One region of the Vibrio sp. JC009 genome, then DNA from elsewhere that is predicted to be linked to it. Evidence: riboswitches for the same ligand, from Rfam matches in the RefSeq annotation. Region 1 holds a riboswitch; each other region holds the start of a gene.
The links. Region 1 has a riboswitch for cobalamin ahead of L3Q72_RS14240 (TonB-dependent receptor). Riboswitches for the same ligand answer to the same signal wherever they lie in the genome.
Positions count from the first base shown of each region.

Region 2: linked by a shared signal. The riboswitch ahead of cbiM (cobalt transporter CbiM) and the one ahead of L3Q72_RS14240 (TonB-dependent receptor) in region 1 are both predicted to bind cobalamin.
Region 3: linked by a shared signal. The riboswitch ahead of L3Q72_RS17425 (cobalt-precorrin-5B (C(1))-methyltransferase) and the one ahead of L3Q72_RS14240 (TonB-dependent receptor) in region 1 are both predicted to bind cobalamin.

Region 1 is NZ_CP092106.1:3,185,199-3,192,713, forward strand. Features, by position in the region: gene murI (glutamate racemase) at 1-421, opposite strand, end outside; gene L3Q72_RS14240 (TonB-dependent receptor) at 533-2,362, opposite strand; cobalamin riboswitch at 2,401-2,622, opposite strand; gene trmA (tRNA (uridine(54)-C5)-methyltransferase TrmA) at 2,784-3,893, shown strand; gene L3Q72_RS14250 (YijD family membrane protein) at 3,925-4,317, opposite strand; gene fabR (HTH-type transcriptional repressor FabR) at 4,307-4,942, opposite strand; gene sthA (Si-specific NAD(P)(+) transhydrogenase) at 5,168-6,568, shown strand; gene L3Q72_RS14265 (class I SAM-dependent methyltransferase) at 6,571-7,404, opposite strand.
Region 2 is NZ_CP092106.1:1,162,233-1,169,747, reverse strand. Features, by position in the region: gene L3Q72_RS05465 (exonuclease domain-containing protein) at 1-132, opposite strand, end outside; gene L3Q72_RS05460 (putative nucleotidyltransferase substrate binding domain-containing protein) at 132-1,976, opposite strand; gene L3Q72_RS05455 (sirohydrochlorin cobaltochelatase) at 2,071-2,910, opposite strand; gene L3Q72_RS05450 (ABC transporter ATP-binding protein) at 2,927-3,592, opposite strand; gene L3Q72_RS05445 (energy-coupling factor transporter transmembrane component T) at 3,613-4,383, opposite strand; gene L3Q72_RS05440 (carboxypeptidase-like regulatory domain-containing protein) at 4,445-4,786, opposite strand; gene cbiM (cobalt transporter CbiM) at 4,801-5,397, opposite strand; cobalamin riboswitch at 5,488-5,625, opposite strand; gene L3Q72_RS05430 (O-acetyl-ADP-ribose deacetylase) at 6,209-6,727, opposite strand; gene L3Q72_RS05425 (hypothetical protein) at 6,850-7,416, opposite strand; gene L3Q72_RS05420 (hypothetical protein) at 7,416-7,515, opposite strand, start outside.
Region 3 is NZ_CP092107.1:554,177-561,691, forward strand. Features, by position in the region: gene L3Q72_RS17420 (precorrin-8X methylmutase) at 7-660, opposite strand; gene L3Q72_RS17425 (cobalt-precorrin-5B (C(1))-methyltransferase) at 894-1,985, opposite strand; cobalamin riboswitch at 2,224-2,377, opposite strand; gene L3Q72_RS17430 (Cof-type HAD-IIB family hydrolase) at 2,715-3,518, shown strand; gene L3Q72_RS17435 (diguanylate cyclase) at 3,776-5,746, opposite strand; gene L3Q72_RS17440 (MarR family transcriptional regulator) at 6,052-6,504, shown strand; gene L3Q72_RS17445 (hypothetical protein) at 6,747-7,515, shown strand, end outside.

The DNA.
Region 1 (7,515 bases):
TATCGGGAGAAAAGTCGTTTATTAAGTTATGAGTGTACTCTCTCTTAACTGTCGCCGGAGTGGCAACAAGCCCGACAGCCCGGTTCGACAAAAGAGAAGCCGGCTTAATGGCAGGCACTACACCTACAACAGGTATGGTTAACAGCTCCCTTAATTTGGGAAGCACGATTGTGCTTGCTGTATTACAGGCTATGACAACCAGATCGATTTGTTCATCACGGACAAAGCGGCAAATCAGCTTTTCTACACGAAAAAGAAGAGTTTCACGAGAAAGCTCGCCATAGGGATAAGCGGCATTGTCAAACAGGTAGCTATATTCAAGGCCGGGTAATAGCTTTTGAATTTCCTTAAAGACGGATAATCCACCGACTCCTGAATCAAAGACCAAAACTTTTGCCGGACGACCTTGAAACTTCACCACAACTGACCACCTGAATACTGTTTGCGGCGATCATACTCTGAGAGAGCAAGTTAGCAAGCAAAAAGAAAACCGCACAAAGGCGGCTTTCTCTACTTTCAGGATAAGGGGTAATTAAAAGCTATATTCTATAGTTGCGTAGTAACTTCTTTCCTGAGTGTTGTAGTAATAGGTTTCACTTGGATTGGTGTCAGTGTTCGTACCAGTAGCCAGGGTATAATCCTCTTCCAACAGATTAGCAACCCGCCCTCTTAGTGTGAGAGAATCAAATATGTAGTAACTAACAGCAAAGTCTACCAGTGAATATGCTGACAGCTCTGTAGTACCGTTGCTATAGTCATACCTCTTACCCTGATATAAGTAGCTCAGATCTGCCTGCCAGTTATCTGCATAATAGGTCGCATTCCATTTTACATTTTCTTTCGCCCTTCTGGCCAACTGACGGTCATTCTCTTTATCTTCAGGGTCCATATATTCAAAACTGATGACATGGCTTACTGGTCCAGTATCAAACATAGCAGACAACTCAATACCCCGAATATCTACTTCCTGAACATTCTCGCCATTGGAAATCATGTTATCAATTTGAGTTATGTACCCGGCTATGCGCCAATCAAATAAATCCTGTTCCGCTTCTAGCGCTAATTCATAACTCTTGGACTCTTCCGGCTCCAGATCGCTATTACCATAATTCGGCCAATAAAGGGCGTTGAAGGTCGGAGCTTTAAAACCAGTGCCAGCATTTGCCGTCAGGCGATAACGAGTTAGAAACTGCCAGCCAGACCCTAACTGCCATGTTGTATTCTGCCCATAACGTTCATTGTCATCGTGTCTTAATGCACCTTCCAGCTGAACTGAGTCTATATTGGCAGCCGTATTGATATAAAATGCGGTATTCTTTCTGGAAGTTTCTTCATAAGCCGTAGTAGACTCCGACACATCATCTTTGTACCAATCAACACCTGCTCCAAAAGACCAGCTTTCGCTCACTCTGTACTGATTAGTGAATGCAAAGCTTGTCCGGTCTGTTTGATAAACACTGCTATATAAGTTGTCATCCAGATGATCTTGGTTCTGGCCAAACTCCAGCTTTGAAGTTAAGGCGTCGTTCTCAAACTGAATATTCGCAGCGATGTTATAGGAACGTTCATCCTGATAAATATCATCTACACCACCAAAATACGAATAACCTGAAGCATCATATTCCAGCTCACCTTCATGATACAGCGCCTGAATATCAGCACTTAAATTGTCGTTAAAGCTATATCCCAGAGTCGTAACAAAATCTTTGGACTTATAGCCATCATTATCCTCCTGGCCAGGAAGGTTTGTAGCAGAAAAGCCATCTGTACTAAGGCTATTAGCAGCAAAAGAAACGTGGAAGTCTTCATTTACTAACTTTGATAGAGATACTTGTCCTTGCTTATAGTTGTCACTACCCATAGTGCCACCAGCAATAACTTCCGAGCGGTGATGTTTCGTAATAACATTGATTACACCAGCAATAGCGTCAGAACCGTACATTGCTGCACGGGAGCCGCGTATATATTCAATACACTCGATGGCAAAAACAGGAATCGAAGCAAGTGATGCCGCTCCCGTAGTAGCACTACCAATACGTATCCCATCAATCAGATAAAGAACATGGTCAGACTCACTTCCCCGAACAAACACACTCTGCTGCTGACCATAGCCCCCGTTAGATGAGAGCTGGATCCCGGGCAATCGTCGTAAAACTTCTGTGATACTTTTAGCCTGAATGGCAACAATTTCATCTTTAGTAACAACTTCTACAGAAACCGTTGTACTTTCTAAGGACTGCTCAAACCGGTTCGCAGTAACCACAATAGTTTCAACATCCGAAGCCGCTTCCTGAGCCTGTGAAAAAGAAGCATAAGAAAAGAGCGATGCCGACACAGCAATCGCTAAAATAGATTTTTGCATTTTATTCCCTAAAATCGCGTAGTTAGTCAAGTGGCATGAGGTGCCACTATCCTGCTGGCAGGTCTTCGGACTCAAGAGCACGATATCAATCAATATCACCTTACATCTGACTTCCCACCCAACTTCTGAGCAGTGCCTGGCTTCTAACCTAAGATGTTCGTTCTCTATTACCGCTGCGCGTCAGTTCCGGAGTTACACCGGATTCCCTATTATTCGGACTGCAAATAATTTGCATCCGCACCAACTTCCGGACAAATACTAAAAATCAAAGGCAAAACTGTCCAGTGCTATTACTGACTAATTGGTAATATATTTTTCCCCTATGGCATAACTAAGCCTGATAACTTGTCAATGAATACTGGACATGTGCAGAGTATTGACTAAAATCTGCGCTCCCTGTGTGAATGCAAAAGGCAAGATAATGGCGACTCCTGAAATAAACCCTCAGACATATACCGAACAACTTGAAGAGAAGAAGCAACGCCTTTCCGGCATGTTCTCCCAATACAATGTTCCTGAGCTGGAAGTTTTCGAGTCACCGGAGAAACACTACCGCATGAGAGCAGAGTTTCGTGTATGGCATGAGGGTGATGATCTTTATTACGTCATGTTCAACCAGGAAACCCGCGAGAAATACCGCGTTGACCAGTTCCCTGCTGCCAGCAAGCTGATTAATGACCTGATGCCTGTGCTGATGGAATCAATGAAAGCGAACGATACGCTTCGCCGCAAACTGTTCCAGGTAGACTTTCTTTCAACGTTAAGTGGCGAGATCCTGGTGTCACTTCTGTACCACCGCCAGTTGGATGATGCGTGGACAGAAGAAGCCAAGACACTTAAAAGCAAACTGAATGATGAAGGCTTTAATCTGAACATCATTGGCCGTGCCCGTAAAATGAAGATCGTTCTGGACAGAGATTATGTTGTTGAACGCCTGAACGTAAATGGTGATACCTACATCTACCAGCAAGTTGAAAACAGCTTCACCCAGCCTAACGGGGAAGTGGCTCAGAAGATGCTGGAGTGGGCGATTGACTGTACCCAGGAGAGCAGCGGCGATCTTCTTGAACTGTACTGTGGCAACGGTAACTTCTCTCTGGCTCTGGCACAAAACTTCGAACGCGTTCTTGCAACGGAACTGGCCAAGCCTTCAGTTCAGTCCGCTCAGTACAATATCGCTGCCAATAAAATCGATAATGTTCAGATAATCCGTATGTCAGCAGAAGAGTTCACCGAGGCAATGGAAGGTAAGCGGGAGTTCCGACGCCTTAAAGATCAGGGAGTCGACCTGAAGAGCTACAACTGCAACACCATTTTTGTTGATCCGCCAAGAGCCGGTATGGATGTGGATACCTGTAAGATGGTTCAGGGTTATGAGCGCATTCTTTATATTTCCTGCAACCCGGAAACACTGAAAGAAAATCTGGATATTCTGGGTGAAACCCATGATGTAACCCGGTTTGCGCTCTTTGACCAGTTCCCGTACACCCACCATATGGAAGCGGGCGTTTTACTTGAGAGACGCAAATAAAAGAAAACGAGCCGCAAGGCTCGTTTTTTTATTATTGCTGTTCTTGCTGTTCCTGCTCTCTCTTTCTTACGTATCCGAGCTTTTTACCAACCCAAAGCATAAGAAGCATTGTCACGATAATGGCAAAGAAGTTAGAACCCGCTTCCGGGTACTGCGCCTTAACGAAAGCGGAATGACCAAACGCCCCTACAAAAAAGCAGGCTAAACCGATTAGCGGGATCTCTTCAGCTACCGGGCTTTTCAGATAGTCCTGATACAACATCTGCACGGCCAGAACCAGTGCGATGACAGGAAAGATTGAGAAGGCGATTTCAGTCATCGTCAGAGCCGACAGAAGTGCATTACCGCACATACCAGCAATGACCGCTAAAATAAGAGTCTTTCTTTCTGACTTTACATTGTAGGGAGTTGAGTCATTTGACATAGTTATATCCTGTTTTTTGTCTTTCACGTTCTTTTCTATACCAGTATGCACCTTTTGCAGTCATCCTCAACTGCATAACAAGGCGCTCTGTAAGTTCATCTCTTTCATGCTTATCCAGATCAAGCGCTTCTGCTCCCGAACTGAATACCAAAATTACTGAAGCTTCAGCCTGAACAACCGCCTCTTCGCGAGTCATTCCGGTACTGATCAAATATTCGGTCAATTCAGCAGAAAAATGTTGGATCTCCCTCGCAACTGCAGCTCTAAATTCTGCAGAAGTGCCGGAGCGCTCACGTAATAGCAAACGAAAAACGTTTGGGCTGCTTTCGATAAACTCCATAAAGGTCTCTACCGAAGTCCTAATCACGCTGCCTTCCTTCACAATACGCTGACGAGCCTGACGCATCAACTGACGAAGAAGTAACCCCCCTTCATCAACCATAGTCAATCCAAGCTCATCCATATCTTTGAAGTGACGATAAAAAGAGGTAGGTGCTATACCCGCTTCTCTCGCAACCTCTCTGAGACTCAGATTAGAAAAACTGCGATCTGCACTTAACTGACTAAAGGCAGCATCTATTAAAGAGCGACGAGTTTTCTCTTTCTGCTGTGCCCGAATTCCCATTTTTATTTCTTTACTGTTCATTGTTATAAGCCATATTCAGCCCATTACTATAGCGCGAATTCCGGAAAGTAGAAAACAGGATGCCAGTACACGCTTTCTGTTTCATCTATAAATCCACAACTCCGTGATCCCATCCACTCTCTGCTATGAATCTTATTTACCCGAAATTTTAAAAGGTTAATATCACGCTACATAAATGTTAAAAATTAACAAGGATGGATCCTGATGGCACAGAGCAATCATTATGACGCAATTGTGATCGGTAGCGGCCCTGGTGGTGAGGGAGCAGCTATGGGGCTAACCAAGGCAGGTCAGCATGTTGCCATCATAGAAAAAGAGTCCAGCGTAGGTGGCGGTTGTACGCACTGGGGCACTATTCCATCAAAAGCACTCCGGCACGCGGTAAGCCGGATCATTGAGTACAACAGAAATCCCCTTTTCTGCCATAACAACACTAGCCTGCACTCAACATTTTCCAATATTCTGACTCACGCCAAAACCGTCATTGATAAGCAGACAAGGTTAAGACAGGGGTTCTATGACAGAAACCTGTGTGATCTGATATATGGAGAAGCCGTATTCTCAGACAACAACACCATTGATGTAAATAAAGCGGACGGTAGTACCGAGCAATATACGGCAGACAAATTTATTATCGCCACCGGTTCACGGCCTTACCGCCCCGATAATGTCGATTTTTCCCATAAACGCATTTATGACAGTGATTCCATTTTGTCTCTTGAGCACGATCCAAGGCATATCATCATTTACGGTGCCGGTGTTATTGGCTGCGAATATGCCTCCATATTCCGCGGGCTGGATGTAAAAACTGATCTGATTAATACCCGCGACAGACTGCTTTCATTTCTCGACAATGAGATCTCTGATGCGCTTTCGTACCACTTCTGGAACAGCGGTGTCATCATCAGAAATGATGAGACGTATAAAAAAATTGAAGGCACAGATGACGGTGTCATCATCCACCTTGAGTCAGGGAAGAAAATGCGAGCTGATTGTTTGCTGTATGCAAATGGCAGAACCGGGAATACAGACAAGCTCAACCTTGAAGCGGTCGGTCTGTCACCCGACTCCCGTGGTCAGTTGAAAGTAGACGAACATTACCGCACCGATTCAGAACATATCTATGCGGTAGGGGATGTTATCGGCTACCCTAGCCTGGCAAGTGCCGCCTACGATCAGGGCCGATTTGCCGCCGAGCACATCGCGCTGGGTAAAACCGATACTCACCTTATCGAAGACATACCTGCCGGCATCTACACCATTCCGGAAATAAGCTCCGTCGGAAAAACAGAGCAGGAGCTGACTTCTGCAAAAATTCCTTACGAAGTGGGCCGCGCCTCATTTAAACACCTGGCCAGAGCTCAGATTGCCGGAAAAGATATCGGCAGCCTGAAAATACTCTTCCACCGGGAAAGCAAAGAGATACTCGGCATACACTGCTTTGGGGAAAGAGCAGCGGAAATAATCCATATCGGGCAGGCCATTATGGAACAGAAAGGCGAAGCAAATACCATAGAGTATTTCGTTAATACCACCTTTAACTATCCGACTATGGCAGAAGCTTACCGGGTTGCAGCATTAAATGGTCTGAACAGGCTGTTCTAAAGTTACCAGCTAAACTCCACCACGGTTGGTGTGACTCTGGCTTTTAATCCTGAGAATTTTCGCAGCATACGCTGCCAGAATTTCCAGCGGTTACAGTCATGATCCAGTGGTGAGTAGCATTTTACCCATTTCACCCAGGGTACCCACTGGAATACTTTGTGTTCCGGTGAGGCAAAGCCATGGGCGTAAGTTTCACATCCCAGTTTTTGACCCACCTCAGAACTGGTCTTGTCTCCGGCCAGAACAACACAGGCCTGAGCTTTTACAAAAAAACGACCCAATGCCTGAATAAACTGAGATGTCTGTTTTTCTGAGCAATCCAGCAAAGCCTGCTCGCATACAATCAGAACCGGAGCATTTTCCGGAACAGGAAGAGCATAAAGCCATTCAAGACTGTTTACTGAACCACATCTGAGTTGATAGCGCTCATTGTCATGAAATAACTTCTGACGCCATAGCAGGTTTTCATTGATATCCAGCTCCAGCCAGCGGCAAAGCCCGTTGTCCAGGCGGTAAAACCGGGTATCCAGTCCAGCTCCCACATTAATCACCCAACCATTAGGATGCTGATCAAGAAAAGCCTGAACACGGAGATCGCACAGCTTAGTCAGCGTGGTATACATAAGTTGCTTTTGATTAACGTCGCCTGAGAGGCATTCGGATGACAGCTGGCACTGCTTACACGCCTTTGCTGCAATAGGGTCATAAACCAGGCCATCTTCCATAAGACTTTCCCTGCTTCTGAACCACATTGGCTTAAGCAGGTTTACCGGGATCTCATAGCCACCAGATACCCTGTCTCTGTCTGAATAAGAGTTTTTATTAAAGCAGTTCATTACCATCCACCTCCGATAAGGCAAATGATAATGACTACCATTTAGATTTGCAAGAATTAATCAAAATATCTGACTTATACCAATACCAGTAATTAGCTGTTCAGTGATTGC
Region 2 (7,515 bases), 1.3 Mb from region 1:
AGGCGTACTCTTATCCGGAAGCGGTGCTGAAAGGTGCTCATACACTAGATCCGGCAGAGACTTGCTGGCGCATTGTTTGCGTGTGGTTTCGAGCTCTTTTAACCAGTCCCGCTGACGGAAAAATTTCAGCATCAGTTAAACCTCATTTTGGCCGACTGCTGCCAGTCATCAATAAGGCGGAATGCATCCTTGATATGTTTGCGCTCAAAACTGCCGAAGTAGTCCGGGTTGATGTTGTTGTCCGGGATCTCGCCTTTATTCAGGCGGTCAACCTGATAGGAATAGCGGAAACTGTTCAGGAAATTATAGGCACTGAGAACATTTTTTAATGTGGCTTCTGTTATCAGGTCAGCCTTATGAGCTTCAATCAGCCTTTCGCGCGTATTACAGGCATCCGATTTTGCAGACAAAGCGAATATACGGGCTAAATCTACAATGATATTTATCCCATAACGCTTAATATTCAACGCTTTCTCATTGTTCTCGTTTTTGGTTAATACAAGGTTATGGAATACGCCTAAAGGTGTCCGGTTTTCAGCGGCATCTCTGATCAACTTAGCAAGAAAGTGACGCTGTGACGTCATTTCTTTAAAACCCTGTGAAAGGGTGTCACCAAACTCTTTTTTACCGTAGATGACTCTGATATCCAGAAATACACTCAGGTTCAGCAGGCGCTCATATTCCGGACTTTTAATCCATTTTTTATAGTACTCCTGCCATACCGACAATGGCTGACACCACTTTGGCGTCACAGCCATAAACTTGCCGGAGCAGAGCTCGTAACCACACTGAGCCATGCCTTTTGTCACTATCATCGCCAGATGACGGAAGTAGAACTTATCACCTGGCGTGGCACCGTTAGACATAATGATGCCGCTGTCCTGATCGGAAAGAATATGCGCTTCTTTGCGGGCATGAGATCCGGAAACAATCCAGGCAAATTCGCAGGGTGCAGGCCCAAGGCGTTCAATGGCAATATCGATAAGACGTTGGTTCACCGCATCCATAATGGTACTCAGAATCGTGCTAATCAGATCCGCCGGAACCTTATCATTCGCCAGTTCCTGAAAAATCCGGTCACGCTCATGCATAAAGCTGGCAAGCTCTTCCTCATTTCTGGATTTCTTAATTTTGTCGATCAGATAAATCGCCTGCATTCTGTGATTCTGAAATAACTGATGCAGGGAAAGCAGTGCAATTACCTGACCATCTTTCACCACTGGCAGGTGCTTAATATGCTGCTCCATCATAGCAATTGCCGCCTCAAAGACGGTCTGGTCAGGGGAAATAGTGGTAGGTGCCGGACTCATTATGCTGTGAATGGGCTGGTCCGTATCCAGATTTTCGGCAACGACCCGGTAGGTCATATCGGCATCCGTCATTACACCGGTAAGCTGCCCGTTGTCCAGTATCATGGCACAACGGGTTTTCTCTTCCCGCATAATCTGAGCAAGTTCGCGGATAGATTTATTCTGCTCAACCTGAGTAAAGCGCTGACTGGCTACCTGCCCCACCGTATTGAAAAAGGAGCTGCTATTTAAGTCACTCCAGGTAGATTCAACCGCTGAACGAATCCGGTCTTCAGGCTTCGCGGTAAAGTGCTCGGCATATTCCGGATACTGCTGCTGAATATGGTAAATGGTTTCTGAAGGCACCAGATACAGCAGAGAGTTATCCATCGCTTTTACTTCATAGCGGGTTTCAGAGTCGGAAAACAGACTAAAACCAAATACATCCTCCTCTTCCAGTCGCCCTCTTAACGCACCATCACTTAACCGCTGCTCCACCGCACCGGTTCTGACAATGTACAGATACTTGTCATCTTCCGATTTTGCCGGAGGAATGACTTCATCTTTTGCCAGATAGATGATTTTGATTGTTGAAGTAACGCGATCCAGCAGTGCCTGAGGCAGCCTGCTAAAAGGGTCAATTGCCGAAATAAAGAGTTCAATATTAGGTATCAGTGTCTCAGACATAAAAAAAGCCTGTCAGGGAATCCAGAACAGGCTTCTTTATACCATTAAAGTGAAAACGTTTACACCGTTTAGCTATGAAAGTTTGCCTAAGTGCTTAACACTCCTCTGGCGGAGTTTTCAGTCTTACCAGTCCCTGCTCAATCTGAGTGAAGATAATATCCGTCAGCTCAGGCAGAGAAAGCAGGTTAAACGCTTCACCCTTCTCACCTTCTGCGATTGCCACATCACAAAGCTCGGAAAGCTGAGCCTTAATCTCTGTCATATCTTTGATAAAGTGATTACCCGATACCAGCAGCATTGGGATGATTCTTAGCTGAGGTTTAGCATCGCTTTCACCCTGCTCTATTCTTCTCTTCAGAGCCGTTACAAGCAGATCGAACGGCATTGCGCCTTCCAGTGAACAGGAGATGTTTTTCTCTGAAAGCTGTGAAAGCAGAGTATCGCAGTAGCTGATTGCCTGATGCCCGGCGTTGTCCAGATATGGTGCACCGTGATGGATAAACAGGTTAATATCACTGCCGGTTTCAAAGCGTCCGTTTAGCGCAGAAAGCAGATCATTCGCTCTGTGCGTATGGTGAATAATCGCCGGAGTGTATTCGATAGCGGAAAGCGAGAAGTTTCGGAAACCCTCAACAATCAACTCTACCTGCTTATGTTCATCTGTCGGGAACAGATAGCAGGAAACCACCAGAATGCGCTGATAGCCTTCCAGATCCAGCGCCGCAAGCACAGACGGCAGGTTCAGATACTCTTCACCGCTTGCTGCCAGCTTTTTGGTTACCATGCGCGAACTCACAGCGATTCTCACTTCGCAGTTCGGATAGCGCTCTTCCACTTTGCGCTGCAGTTCGTTGTAACGTTTCTGTTCAACCACTGAGCCAAAGCAACTCAGTACTATCGCGGTTCCCTGAGTGTAATGTCTTAATCTTTTCATTTTTTCTCTCTCAGCTTTAGGCCGGTTGTTGTTCTAAAATCAGTTTTCCTTCGTGCAGACGATATTCCGTATCAGTCAGCGTTTTGCGAAGTTTCTCGTCATGGCTGACAAGAATAATAGGCAAATTTACCCGGTTTACTATGTCGATAAACAGCTGGTAGTTTTTGTCATCAAGGCCGTTGGTGGGCTCATCAAGCAACAGCACTTCCGGCTTCATTACCAGCACACTCGCCAGTGCAGCAAGTCTTTTCTGACCGCCGGAAAGGCGGTAACTTACGCTGTGAGCCAGATGCTCAATACCCAGATCTTTGAGGGTTTTCATCGACATCTCTTCCGCTTCTTTCTGGTTGTACCCCTGATTGATGGGGCCAAAGCAGACATCTTCTATCACCGTAGGAGAAAACAGCTGATCATCCGGGTCCTGAAACACCAGACCTAACCGGGTGCGGAACTTTGCAAACTCTTTATCCGACTTGCAGCTATTCCCGAACAGAATCACTTCACCTTTCACATCCTGAAGCAGTCCGAGAATTATCTGTAAAAGCGTACTCTTTCCGCTGCCGTTACTGCCGGTAATGGCGACCCTGTCCCCTTTGCTCAGGGAAAAGTCTAATGCGTCGGCACACTGTTGTCCGTTTGAACGCTGGTAGGAGATACCTTTCAGCTCTATCAGTTTATTCACTTAATCTTTTCCAAAAATCACTATCTAACGGGCCAGACAGCCAAAATATCCATCGAGAAAACCACCAGCGTCAGGAACAGAAATAACATTGCTGAGCGATCAAATAACTGGCTCTGTTCTCCTTTTGATACGGGAAAATGACCACTGTATCCACGACACTTCATGGCAAGCCAGATACGGTCTGCCCGTGCCAGCGCTCTTACCAACAGCATACCAAACATATAGCCGTAGCTGCGCCAGACATGTAACCTTGGGCCGCATCCCAGACCGCGTGCTTTCATTCCAGAGCGGATGCTTGCTATCTCCTGCTGCATCACACTGATATAGCGGATACTAAACTGCAGCAGCAGAATAAACTTAGTCGGCACTCTGAGCACACAAAGCGCTTTAGTCAGTTCCAGTCCGGAAATACCGCTGCACTGCGTCATCATTAGCATGGCGGAAAGCGAAGCTTTGAAAAAGATCTCCTGCGCCTTAACCACTCCCGGCTCTGAAAGTACCAGAGGCCCCCAGTGAATCACCTGATCGCCGACGTAATTGAAAGGCAGAGGCAAAATGGTAAGCAGTACAACGCTATCGATAATAAGCAGGCGCTTCAGGCCAGTGGCAAAGCCCATAGGACTTTTCAGCCAGAGCAGACAGGCAAGAATAAAGTAACCAGCAAAAGAGAGCGGATTAGCAGACAGCACAATAGCGACGATCATAAATATCGCCAGCAGGATCCGGGTATGTGCTAGTCCATACTCAGCACTGCCCGCTTTTACGTTGCCTGATAAAACCCCTTCTATCATGCCTGTGCCGTTTTTCTGTTTCTGACCAGAACCAGAAGCCCGAACAGGCCAAGGATATAGCCTATCCCGCCAAGAATATCGTGCATAGTTCATAGTAAGCAACGTGGCCCTGACCACCATCGCCACGAACTGAATAGGAATCCGGCACTACAGGATCTATGGTAAAGAAGCCTTCTTCATCAGCAACTGCCGTACCGACAACTTTACCGTCTTTCAATAGCTGAACTTTAACGCCAGCCCCGGCTGGATTAGCACCGCCAACAAAATAAACCTCACCTTCGATATAACTTTCTTCCGGATACACAGACATACGGATCTTGTGAGCATAAGCCGATAAACTCACACTTAGAGTACATAAAATAAGAAGCATTAAACCGGCAAATTTTGATAATAACTTAGTCATTTTCTACAACTCTCTTAACCCCGGACACTCATTAGTTCCGGGCGACTTTTCTTAAGCAATTTTAATGTAAACGCGAAAATCACACCTTCCAGTGCAGCCAGCGGCAAGTGGGCGATAATAACCAGAGAAGCACTATTCATAAATACATCACCGGACAGTACAAGCACCAGTGCAACCATCAGGCTGGTAAGAAATACCGAGCCAAAGCCAGCCAGAAAGCCAACCACTGAAGGTGACCATTTATCCATATAAGGTCTGAGAAGCACACCAACTAAAACCGCCGGAACGGCAATATTCATGGTGTTGACGCCAAGCACCAGGATTCCACCAAAGCCAAAGAATACAGCCTGAAGAACAAGACCAATCAAAACTACGGGAAAAGCACTCCAGCCCAACAGAAGACCGATCAATCCGTTAAATATAAGGTGAACACTGGAAGGCCCGATGGGAATATGAACCAGAGAAGCCACAAAGAAACATGCTGCAAGTACTGCTGCCTGTGGGATCTTGCTGTCAGTGAGCTGGCGCAGACCGAGATATGATCCGCCAATAGTGATTGCGGCTCCGGCAGCCAGAACCGGCATACTTAGTACGCCATCTACAATATGCATATCTTCCCCGACAAAATATCTGAACTGCGCTGGGAAGAGTTTGAGAAATTATCAGAAACCACTTCTGAGTGCTCCCGCCCAGATCGTAAGCAATATGAATTCACATCTAGCAGGTTCTGACTTATGGCATTCGTTAGTGGCGATGCTATTTACAGTTGCGGGTACAGTCCAGGACTCTCACCTGATTCACTTTCAGCCCAAAGGCTCACTAGATAAAGTCTGTGGAGTATCGCACACCGATTTCTGGTCACAATTGATTGCGATCAATTTTGAAGTAACGGCAGATTTGCGTATTGATAAATCTGATTGAGCTGATAAATACTCGCCGTTCTATAGATATTTATTGCCAATAAATGGATGGCTGATCACTCTTCTTCAGTCGATATTGGCGCAAACAGCAATTCCTTTAGGAACAGGATCGCCCACATCTGCAGCAATACCCAAATCATCATTTGAATGGTATACATACGCCCTCCCTTGGCTCCGCCTGGTAATCATCATGATTATCTATTAACCAAGATACTGAATTACCGACTGACATACCAGATGGGAAAGGCGCAGATTTAGTCAGTTGAATGGGATACAGATTTCCACACTACAATAGAGACTAGAGCAAGCAAGATACGCTTAATAGAAGTGGCTAGGCAGGTGGATCTCACTGGAAAATAGCATAAAAAAAGCGAAGCTGGGTGCTGTAGAGTCCGCAATAACCTTTTACTCTACAACACGCCTTGAGCAGATTCCCATTTTCATGGGAATGACGAACTGTTTAGCTAAAAATGAAACGAGTAGTTGTGGCGACTTCTTCTATCTACTCATCCGAATAACCGTAGGCTTTCTGCCAAACCTGATTAATCTCATGATCAAAAAGATAAAAATAAATATCGATATCCTTAAACTTAGACTCCCTGCAAACATCCAGAGAAATCTGAGCCGCCTCATGCAGCGGATAACCATACACCCCACAGGAAATAGCCGGAAATGCAACAGAATCACACCCATTTTCCAGAGCCAGATACAGTGAAGAGCGGTAAGCCGAAGCCAGAGTTTCTGCCGGAGACGGATCGGAATGATATATCGGCCCGACAGTATGAATCACATAATCGGCATTCAGATCACCCGCCGGAGTGATCCGAGCCTCTCCAGCCGGACAACGCACCCCATTCACTTCCGGAACCTGATAGCAGGCCTCAAGCAGCTTAGGTCCCGCCGCCCGGTGAATGGCACCATCAACACCGCCTCCCCCCAGCATTCTGGAGTTTGCAGCATTCACAATCGCGCTGACACTTGCGCGGGTAATGTCCCCCTGAAGAATTCGGATATTGGTCATGGCTTCCTCCGGTCGGAATGCAACTGATATATTTAGTTTAGTCATGAACGGAGGTTTGTTCCGACATATAACCGCGGCGAAAACCAATGAAACTACCAGCAATCAAATACTAGTTGAATACATCAAAGCTCTTCGGAATACTTCTCCACATGCAAATTCAAAAAGTGCATACCTGCGGAGCTCAGAACATAATGCTTATCACCGCATAGATATAAGAAGTTCCTGTCAGCAAGATAGGCTATTGCCTTATCCCAGTTTTCTATTCCAATAGCCTGACGGATATCATTGTAAATAGTTTGCTCTGCAATTTCTTCAAGAGCAGTTCGGCCCAGGCCAATGACAGGCGTTGCCAGATCGTCAAGGTCAAAACCTTTGTCTACCCAGTAGCGCGCAATGATCAATAACATCGCCTGGATCTTAGTTGCGTTGGTATCCGCATCTTCCTCGGCTTCACTGCGGCTAATATAGAAAAACTCACCTTCAACATTAAAGTTAAGGTTGTAGCCAATGTGCAGGTAGAGCTGGGTAAAGTGATCAAGATTTGTGTACAGCTCTGTGTAGAGGGGGCTGTCTGTAAAAGCCTGCTGGTAGATATCGTACACCTGCTTTGTTATCACCTTACCGTTCACAAAGGTGGCGTATATCTGCTGGCTTTTTGCCATATTGATTTGTGAAAAAGCCGTATTCATTACTTCACTCTCTCAGTTCGAATTCTACGATAAAGATAAACGGTTTCATCCTGTACCAGGCGGCGCTGGAAGTTGGTCACTTTTACTGCATGCCCGTCT
Region 3 (7,515 bases), on a different replicon from region 1:
CGTTATTTACACCGTCTGGTACATAAGTGCGTGAATAGTCGAAACCACAATCGGACTGCCGCCTTTACGCCCTGCACTGGCGATATATGGCACCTTTGACTGCTGCATCAATTCGTCTTTTGACTCTTCTGCCTTAACAAAGCCCACAGGAATGCCGACAATCAGCGCCGGTTTTATTTCACCGGCTTCAACCATACGCAGTACTTCATACAGAGCGGTAGGCGCATTACCCACACCAATAATCGCGCCATCCAGCAGACCTGAATCACGCGCTTTACGCATCGCCCAGATTGCGCGGGTTTCACCCTTCTCTTTGGCTATGGCTATCACTTCTTCATCGCTGATAAAGCAATGCACGCTGTTGTTGTTCACCGCCAGTCGCTGCGCACTCAGGCCGCTGGTGATCATGGTGACATCACTGACAATCGGGCAACCTGACTTAATCGCCTCGATACCGGCTTCCACCGCACCTTCACTAAAGTGAAATAGTTTGGCAAACTCAAAATCACCCGTGGTATGGATTGCTCTTCTTACCACAGGCCACTGTTTTTCATCGAAGTTATGACCGCCATGAAACTGGTGGATTTCCTGATCGATAATCGAAAACGAGTCATTTTCAATTACCTGCCCCTGACGGGTCATCTGCTTCATTTTTTCCATTGTTTTTCCACCTGAATACTGTTTTAGGTTTCGTCTTAGCCGAATCCCTTAATTCTCGTCACTTCAAAGCCGTCTACTTTCGTCATCCCGGAAATTGCGAAGCTTTTATCCGGGATCTACTGTCTGTGCGCTGTAGAGCTACAAATAACCTTATACCTTACAACGCGCCTTAATCAGATTCCCGTTTTCACGGGAATGACGACGACTGTTGAAATGACTATATATGGAAGGAATTAGCTGCGAGCCAACTCCTTCCCATCAAAATCAATCAAAATCACATCAATTTCCAGCGCATCCGCGGTATAGCGATTGGCATGTGCCTGAGTTTCCCTGCATAAACGGTTAAGAAAACTCTGTTCATTATTGTCACGTACCAAATTCAGCACATGCCGTCCGGTATTTGCACAAGTTATCTCACCGCACAAAGACGCAGACAAGCCTTCCTCTTTCGCAAGCTCACTCAGGCGCTGAAAGTCAATTGCATGGCCGGAAACATGAGTCATCATTCGCCCTGAAACCAGCTTGCCCATTTTGCCAATCATGGTCACCAGCGTAACACGCGTTACACTGTAGCGTTTCGAAGCCCGCAAACCGACACCAATAAAATCACCTGCCTGGATAAAGGCCATATCCGGCAGGTCAGGAAGCAAAGCCATAGCCGCCTTTTCTGAGCGTCCGCCTGTGGTTAATACAAGGTGCTCAGAGCCATTGGCCCTGGCAATCTGAACCGACTGCCTTACCGATGCCGCATAAGCAGAGGTCGAAAACGGCTTAACCGTACCCCGGGTTCCCAGAATCGAGATGCCACCGATAAGCCCGAGTCTTTCACTAATGGTCTCTTTCGCCGCTTTTTCACCGCCGGGAACTGAAATGGTCAGTTCCAGCCCTGTTTGTTCATCTGCTTTCTGCCATTCCAGCTTTGCCATTTCTAAAATATTGGCTCTCGGCACCGGGTTAATGGCTGGTTCTCCCACAGGTAGTTCCAGTCCCGGCAAAGTCACTGTGGCTACGCCTTTTCCGCCTTTAAGGAAAATACCCGGCTCGCTTATACGTCTGGCGCTGCACTGAATCTCTAAACCATGTGTGCAATCCGGATCATCACCGGCATCTTTAATGATGCCTGCAGTCACCTCTTCTGCTCCCTCAAGACGGCAGAGTTCAAAGGTGACAAAGTCCCGGTTTGGCAGCTGTATTTCGATATGTGAAAAAGGAGTCTGCTGAATAAGCATTCTCACCGCAGCCCTTGCAGCTGCCGCAGCACATGCACCTGTCGTATAACCGTGGCGCAATTCTTCATTGTGCTTTGAACGCTTTAACTTACCCACTTAATTTCCAATCCATATAACTCATTTTTGTCGTCGCTTCGCGCTCACGAAACACGCCACTTATATCACTCCAAAGCCAACCACCGCCGTCATCCCGGGAATGACGACGGAGCAGGAATTCAAGTTCGTCTTCATCATCACGAAAATGACGTAAGACGGTAAAGACTGGTTTTAAGTTACGAGAACAATTTGGCGGGAATCATAGAAAAGCAATGCTGAGTGATCCCGCCCAGTCTTTATAAAATATGTTCTATTTAGCAGGTTCTGGCTTACGAATCCGGCCTCAATTTGCCGGTAATTTATTCGCTTACAGTTGCGGGTACAGCCCAGGATTTTCACCTGATTCACTAAGATAGCAGACGCTATCTGGTACTAAATAAGTTGAGGAAGTCTCTCATATGGCATTACTAATAATTTTGACGCTTATCAATTTTAGACAATAGATAAATATCGCCCTTTGAAAAATAGGCAAATCGATAAATAAGTCCTTTAATTTACAAAAGCAACATATTGATAAAGCGTGACTTTTTAAAATCAACAGCTAACAAGCGCAAAAATACCGATACATTTACACCACTTCATTATAGTGACATAGATCACGGATACAATCTGCCTGAAATGCAACGAAATCACACATGATATAAGCGTAAAAGCCTATATTTTGTGACTTCAAACACATATACTCCTTCACCGAATCAGAACTTGTCAGGCATTTTAAGGTAGTTATCAGTGAGCTCAGACAACATTAAATTTATCGCAGCGGATATGGACGGTACGCTTTTAGATGAAAAGGGAAAACTGGATCCTGCATTTTTCGGGCTATATGAACAGCTTGAAGAAAACAACATCATCTTCGCTGCCGCCTCTGGCCGTCAGTACTACAGCCTGTTAAAGACCTTTGAACCAATCAAAGACCGAATGATGTTTATTGCTGAAAACGGCACCATGGTAATGCATAAAGGCCAGGAGCTTTATAGCTGCACTATGGGGCAGGAAAACATCAACAACATTATCAATCATGCCCGTTCCATTGAAGGAGCGCATATCGTTCTGTGCGGAAAGCAGTCAGCTTATATCGAAACTCAGGCAGCGGATGCATTGGAAGAGTTCAGTAAATACTATGAACGCTGCCATTATGTAGAAGATCTTCTGACTGTAGAAGATGAATTTATCAAAGTCGCCATCTGCCATTTTGATGGTACCGAAGAGAAGGTCTATCCAGGCATCAACCAGATGTTTGGCCATGATCATAAAGTCGTCATCAGTGCCCGTGTCTGGCTGGATATTATGAATTCCGAGGCTTCAAAGGGAGCGGCCATCGAAAACCTGCAGGAAAGGCTGAATTTCGGTTATAACGAAACCATGAGTTTTGGTGATTACTTCAATGATGTGGAAATGCTTCAGTCCAGCTATCACTCCTACGCCGTAGAAAACGCGCATGAAGGCGTGAAAAAATACGCCCGTTTTTCTGCTCCGGGTAACAACGAGGGCGGCGTGTTACAGGTTATTCGTGCTCATCTGAATAACGCATAATTTATAGCCGTTTCAGGACTTATAGCATCAGATTCAATCTTGAATAGTTATGCAAAAATCTCGTTCCCACGGTCCTCCGTGGGAATGCATATCAGACTCAAAGTTACCAGCTGAGTATAAACTTTCACGGAACTTATTTTCTGCTCTTTTAGTGTTTTACGTAGATGTTTTCAGCCGCGGCATGCATTCCCACGCAGGAGCATAGGAACGAGGGCGTGGTGAATGATTTGACGTTTTTATTGCATAAAGAAAGTATGCTATTTATAGAGAGCATACCGGTTCTTACCAGCCTGTTTCGCCATATACATGGCTTCATCCGCTCGCTGAATAAGCTCTTCAGCACTGGCTCCATCTTTTGGATACAGAGATACCCCGATGCTCACCGAAGTCTGTACTCTTGCCTCTCCTAGCTGCATCGGCATCATTGCTGACTTTAAAAGCCGTTTGACGATACTTTCATAATCTTCAGCTTCATTTATGTTCGCCAGGATGGCAACAAACTCATCTCCCCCGACACGGGCAAGGGTATCGCCTTCGCGTATGCAATGACTCATAAGGCCTGCAATTCTTGACAGCACCTTATCACCCGCATCATGCCCATAAGTGTCATTAATGGCCTTAAAACCATCCAAATCAAGGTAAACCACAGCAAACATCTGCCGGGTTCTTTCATACTGTTTGATAGACAACTTCAATCTGTCGGTTAGCAGCAAGCGATTCGGTAGCTGGGTGATAAAGTCGTAATGAGCGATCTTTTCCAGTTGCTGCTGGTGTTCCTTCATCGGTGTGATATTTGAGAAAATAGCAACATAGTTCTGAATCTCGCCTCTGTTATTCGTTACTGCACTAATGGTGAGCAACTCAGCGTATAAGTCGCCATATTTGCTTTTATTCCAGATTTCTCCTGACCAGTAATGCTCTGTAAGCAGGGAGCCCCACAGATTCTCATAAAACTGTTTATCGTGCTTACCGGATTTTAATATACCCGGATTCTGGCCTATTGCCTCTTCACGCGTATAGCCGGTGATTAGTGAAAATGTCTCATTCACATCCAGTATGTTTGCGTTCGCATCGGTGATGACGATACCTTCACGGGCATGAGTAAACACACTCGCCGCAAGTTTTAGTTCCTGAGATTTTGCATACCACTCATCCGTTGTTAACTTATCGATTTCCCGGGAGATTATGCCGATTTCATTATTCGGATATTGGGAGATGGTTTCGCTCTTCCAGTCACCCTGAACAACGGAGGTCACCTTACTCTTTAACCTGATTAGTGGCGTACTAAACTTCTCACTTAAGGTGTGACTCTGAGCTAATCCAAGTAAAACGGATACCACTAAGGCCAGCAGAACATAGAGCCCGATGTTAAAAATAATACCACTGAGAATTTCAGCCCGTTCCACCACAGTGACGACAACCCAGTCAGCTTCATAGGTGTGACTAAAATAGGCGATTTTGTTTATGCCATCCAAAACATAAGATAAATAGCCTTCTTCATCGCTGAAGCTCAGATTTTCAGTGATTAATTCTGAAATGTTCTTCCCTATAATTTTAGGGTCGTGGTGAAGGATGATGATTCCTTCCGGGTTGATCACATAGCTGTAGGAAGAGTGATAGATATCGCCTCGTTTAGCTAACTGTTCCATTAACACTTCAATGGAGCTGTCCGCTGCAATTACACCTGTGACTTTTTTGTCCTGGTTATAAAGCACCTTACCCGTAGAGAGTAACCATTCATGAGTGGTTATTTCATGATAAGGCAACCCTGTGGAGAGCTCAGGCTGTGCCTCCACTGCCGCAACGTACCATGGCCTTATGGTCGCGTCGTAATCTTCTGGCAGTGTGAAGCCATCAATGATTAGCTCAGCCTTATTCGTTTCATAACCTGAATACAAATACGAGACATAGCGGTGCCGCTTCGCAACGGCTCTGTACAATTCGATGACTTCCTGCTCTTGCTCAGCGTCCAAGTCAGCGCCATGACGGACCAGAGGATTGTCCGCCAGCATTTCAACCACGCTTTTTATTTCAGAGAAATAGCCATCGATAAAATAGCTCACCGCATAATTTCTTTGCTTTATCGAGCTGCGGGCGGCATCCATTCCCGATTTGTAGAGGATTTGGGCAAGAGCACCACCAAGAAGGATAAGAATGACAAGTGATAAAATAAAACTGCTTTTGAAAATATCGTGCTTGATGGATTTATATTTTTTTTCGATGGACATCGCTACTGTGTCTGAGCTGACTCTGATTTTACTTATTATTCTTAGTCAACTGATGCTGTTAGATATTCAATAGCAGCAATATAGCATAAGCTAAAAATTGGCACACATGACTTAAGTCAATAAACATATTTAATACATATTGTTCACAAAGATGTTTCATAACCGGTTTATCTTCCTGACTGACGCAGGGAGCAAACACCCCTGAGCCACATTAGACCGGTTGACTCACTGGTTAATTGAACTTATATTTGAAAATAAAATAGTTTCATTTTCAACTAAAGTGTGTAACTTAAAAGGTTGTAACCATGCAAGATTGGACTAAAGTTCTTAAGTCTGTAATTTTATTAAATAAAATGCTTTTCAGAAGAAGCGCACCTATACATTCAGATGGCAGTTTGAATCTTACCCAGGAGAAGGTACTGCTGGCTGTTTACGACAATCCTATGAGTTCGCAAAAAGAGATTATCCGTTATATGGACAAGGATAAAGGCTCTGTCAGTAAGGTCATACAAAATTTAGTCGAGCTTGGATTTGTTGAGCGCCACCCGTTTGCACAAGACAGAAGACAAGTCCGCCTGGAGCTGTCTGTAACAGGCAAAGCCGAGATATTGAGAATTAAAGATAACTTTTCCAGGCACGTAAACAAAACGATTTCTGAGCTGGATAAAGATAAGCAGGAAGCACTTTATATACATCTTGATGCTTTACTGGACATTGCACTGGAGATCGAAGCGAAGCAAGGCAATAAAGAGTTATAATCTTTCCTCTCAATTTTCTCCCTTCACAATACCCATAACCATCTGACTCTTAAATGAAAGCCCGTCTTAGGGCTTTTATTGTTTTGATCTTCTCTCTGAACAATTAGTTTCTTTTCCAACTATTTCATTCTCACCTATTGAACAAATATTACCCGTAAGATATAGTTGCAAAATAAATAGTTTCATATTCAACTATCATGTTTTGCAACTATATTTCTATTGTCCAAACCGAGGAATAAATGATGAACTTCACAACGCCATCTAAGCTAAGTGCTATCGCTGTCTTAACTGCTCTTTTCGTATCAGGAAGCGCAGCCGCGCAAGCGACAACTTATGACGTGATTTCCAGAAAAGATGCCGGACCTGAACCGACTGCGTACCAGAAAACAAAAGCAGCAACGGCGAATGGTGCGGTTAATGAAAACGTTGTGACCTATACAGAAAGAGTTTTCAACCAGGATACCTGGATGCTGAAACGCGGCGTTGTACAGCCAGTAGGCGAGGCGGAATTCAGTGCATGGGAAATGCTGAGTGATGAAGGGGGCATGGACTATGAACAGGCAGCACCAAACCCATTAAGTTATATGACAGCCGGTATTGCATCCAGCCTGTTAACTCAGCTTAACCGCGCTGCGCTGGTAATGGATTTAGATATCAAAGAGATTAAAGTTGAAACCAAAGTAACCTTCCACTGGGCTGATGCCATGACAAGCAAATGGTCTGGCTATACGGACAAAGTAACCGCAAATATCTTAATCGATAGCGACGAACCGGCAGAGAAAGTTGCCGAACTCAAAGCAATGGCATACAAGTCATGGGCTATTGGCTCAGGGCTAGCGAATAAAGTTAAGGTCGATTCAGAAGCGGTTGTTGAGAATCAGGAGCTGCACTGGAAAGACCATGGCGCTCACCAGGGAAAAGTTTCCGGCCCGGTTTCAGAAGATAACGGCTTAACGCTGTCCACTAAGTCTTCACCAATTGAGCCGCAGACACTGGAAGTTGGTAAAGATG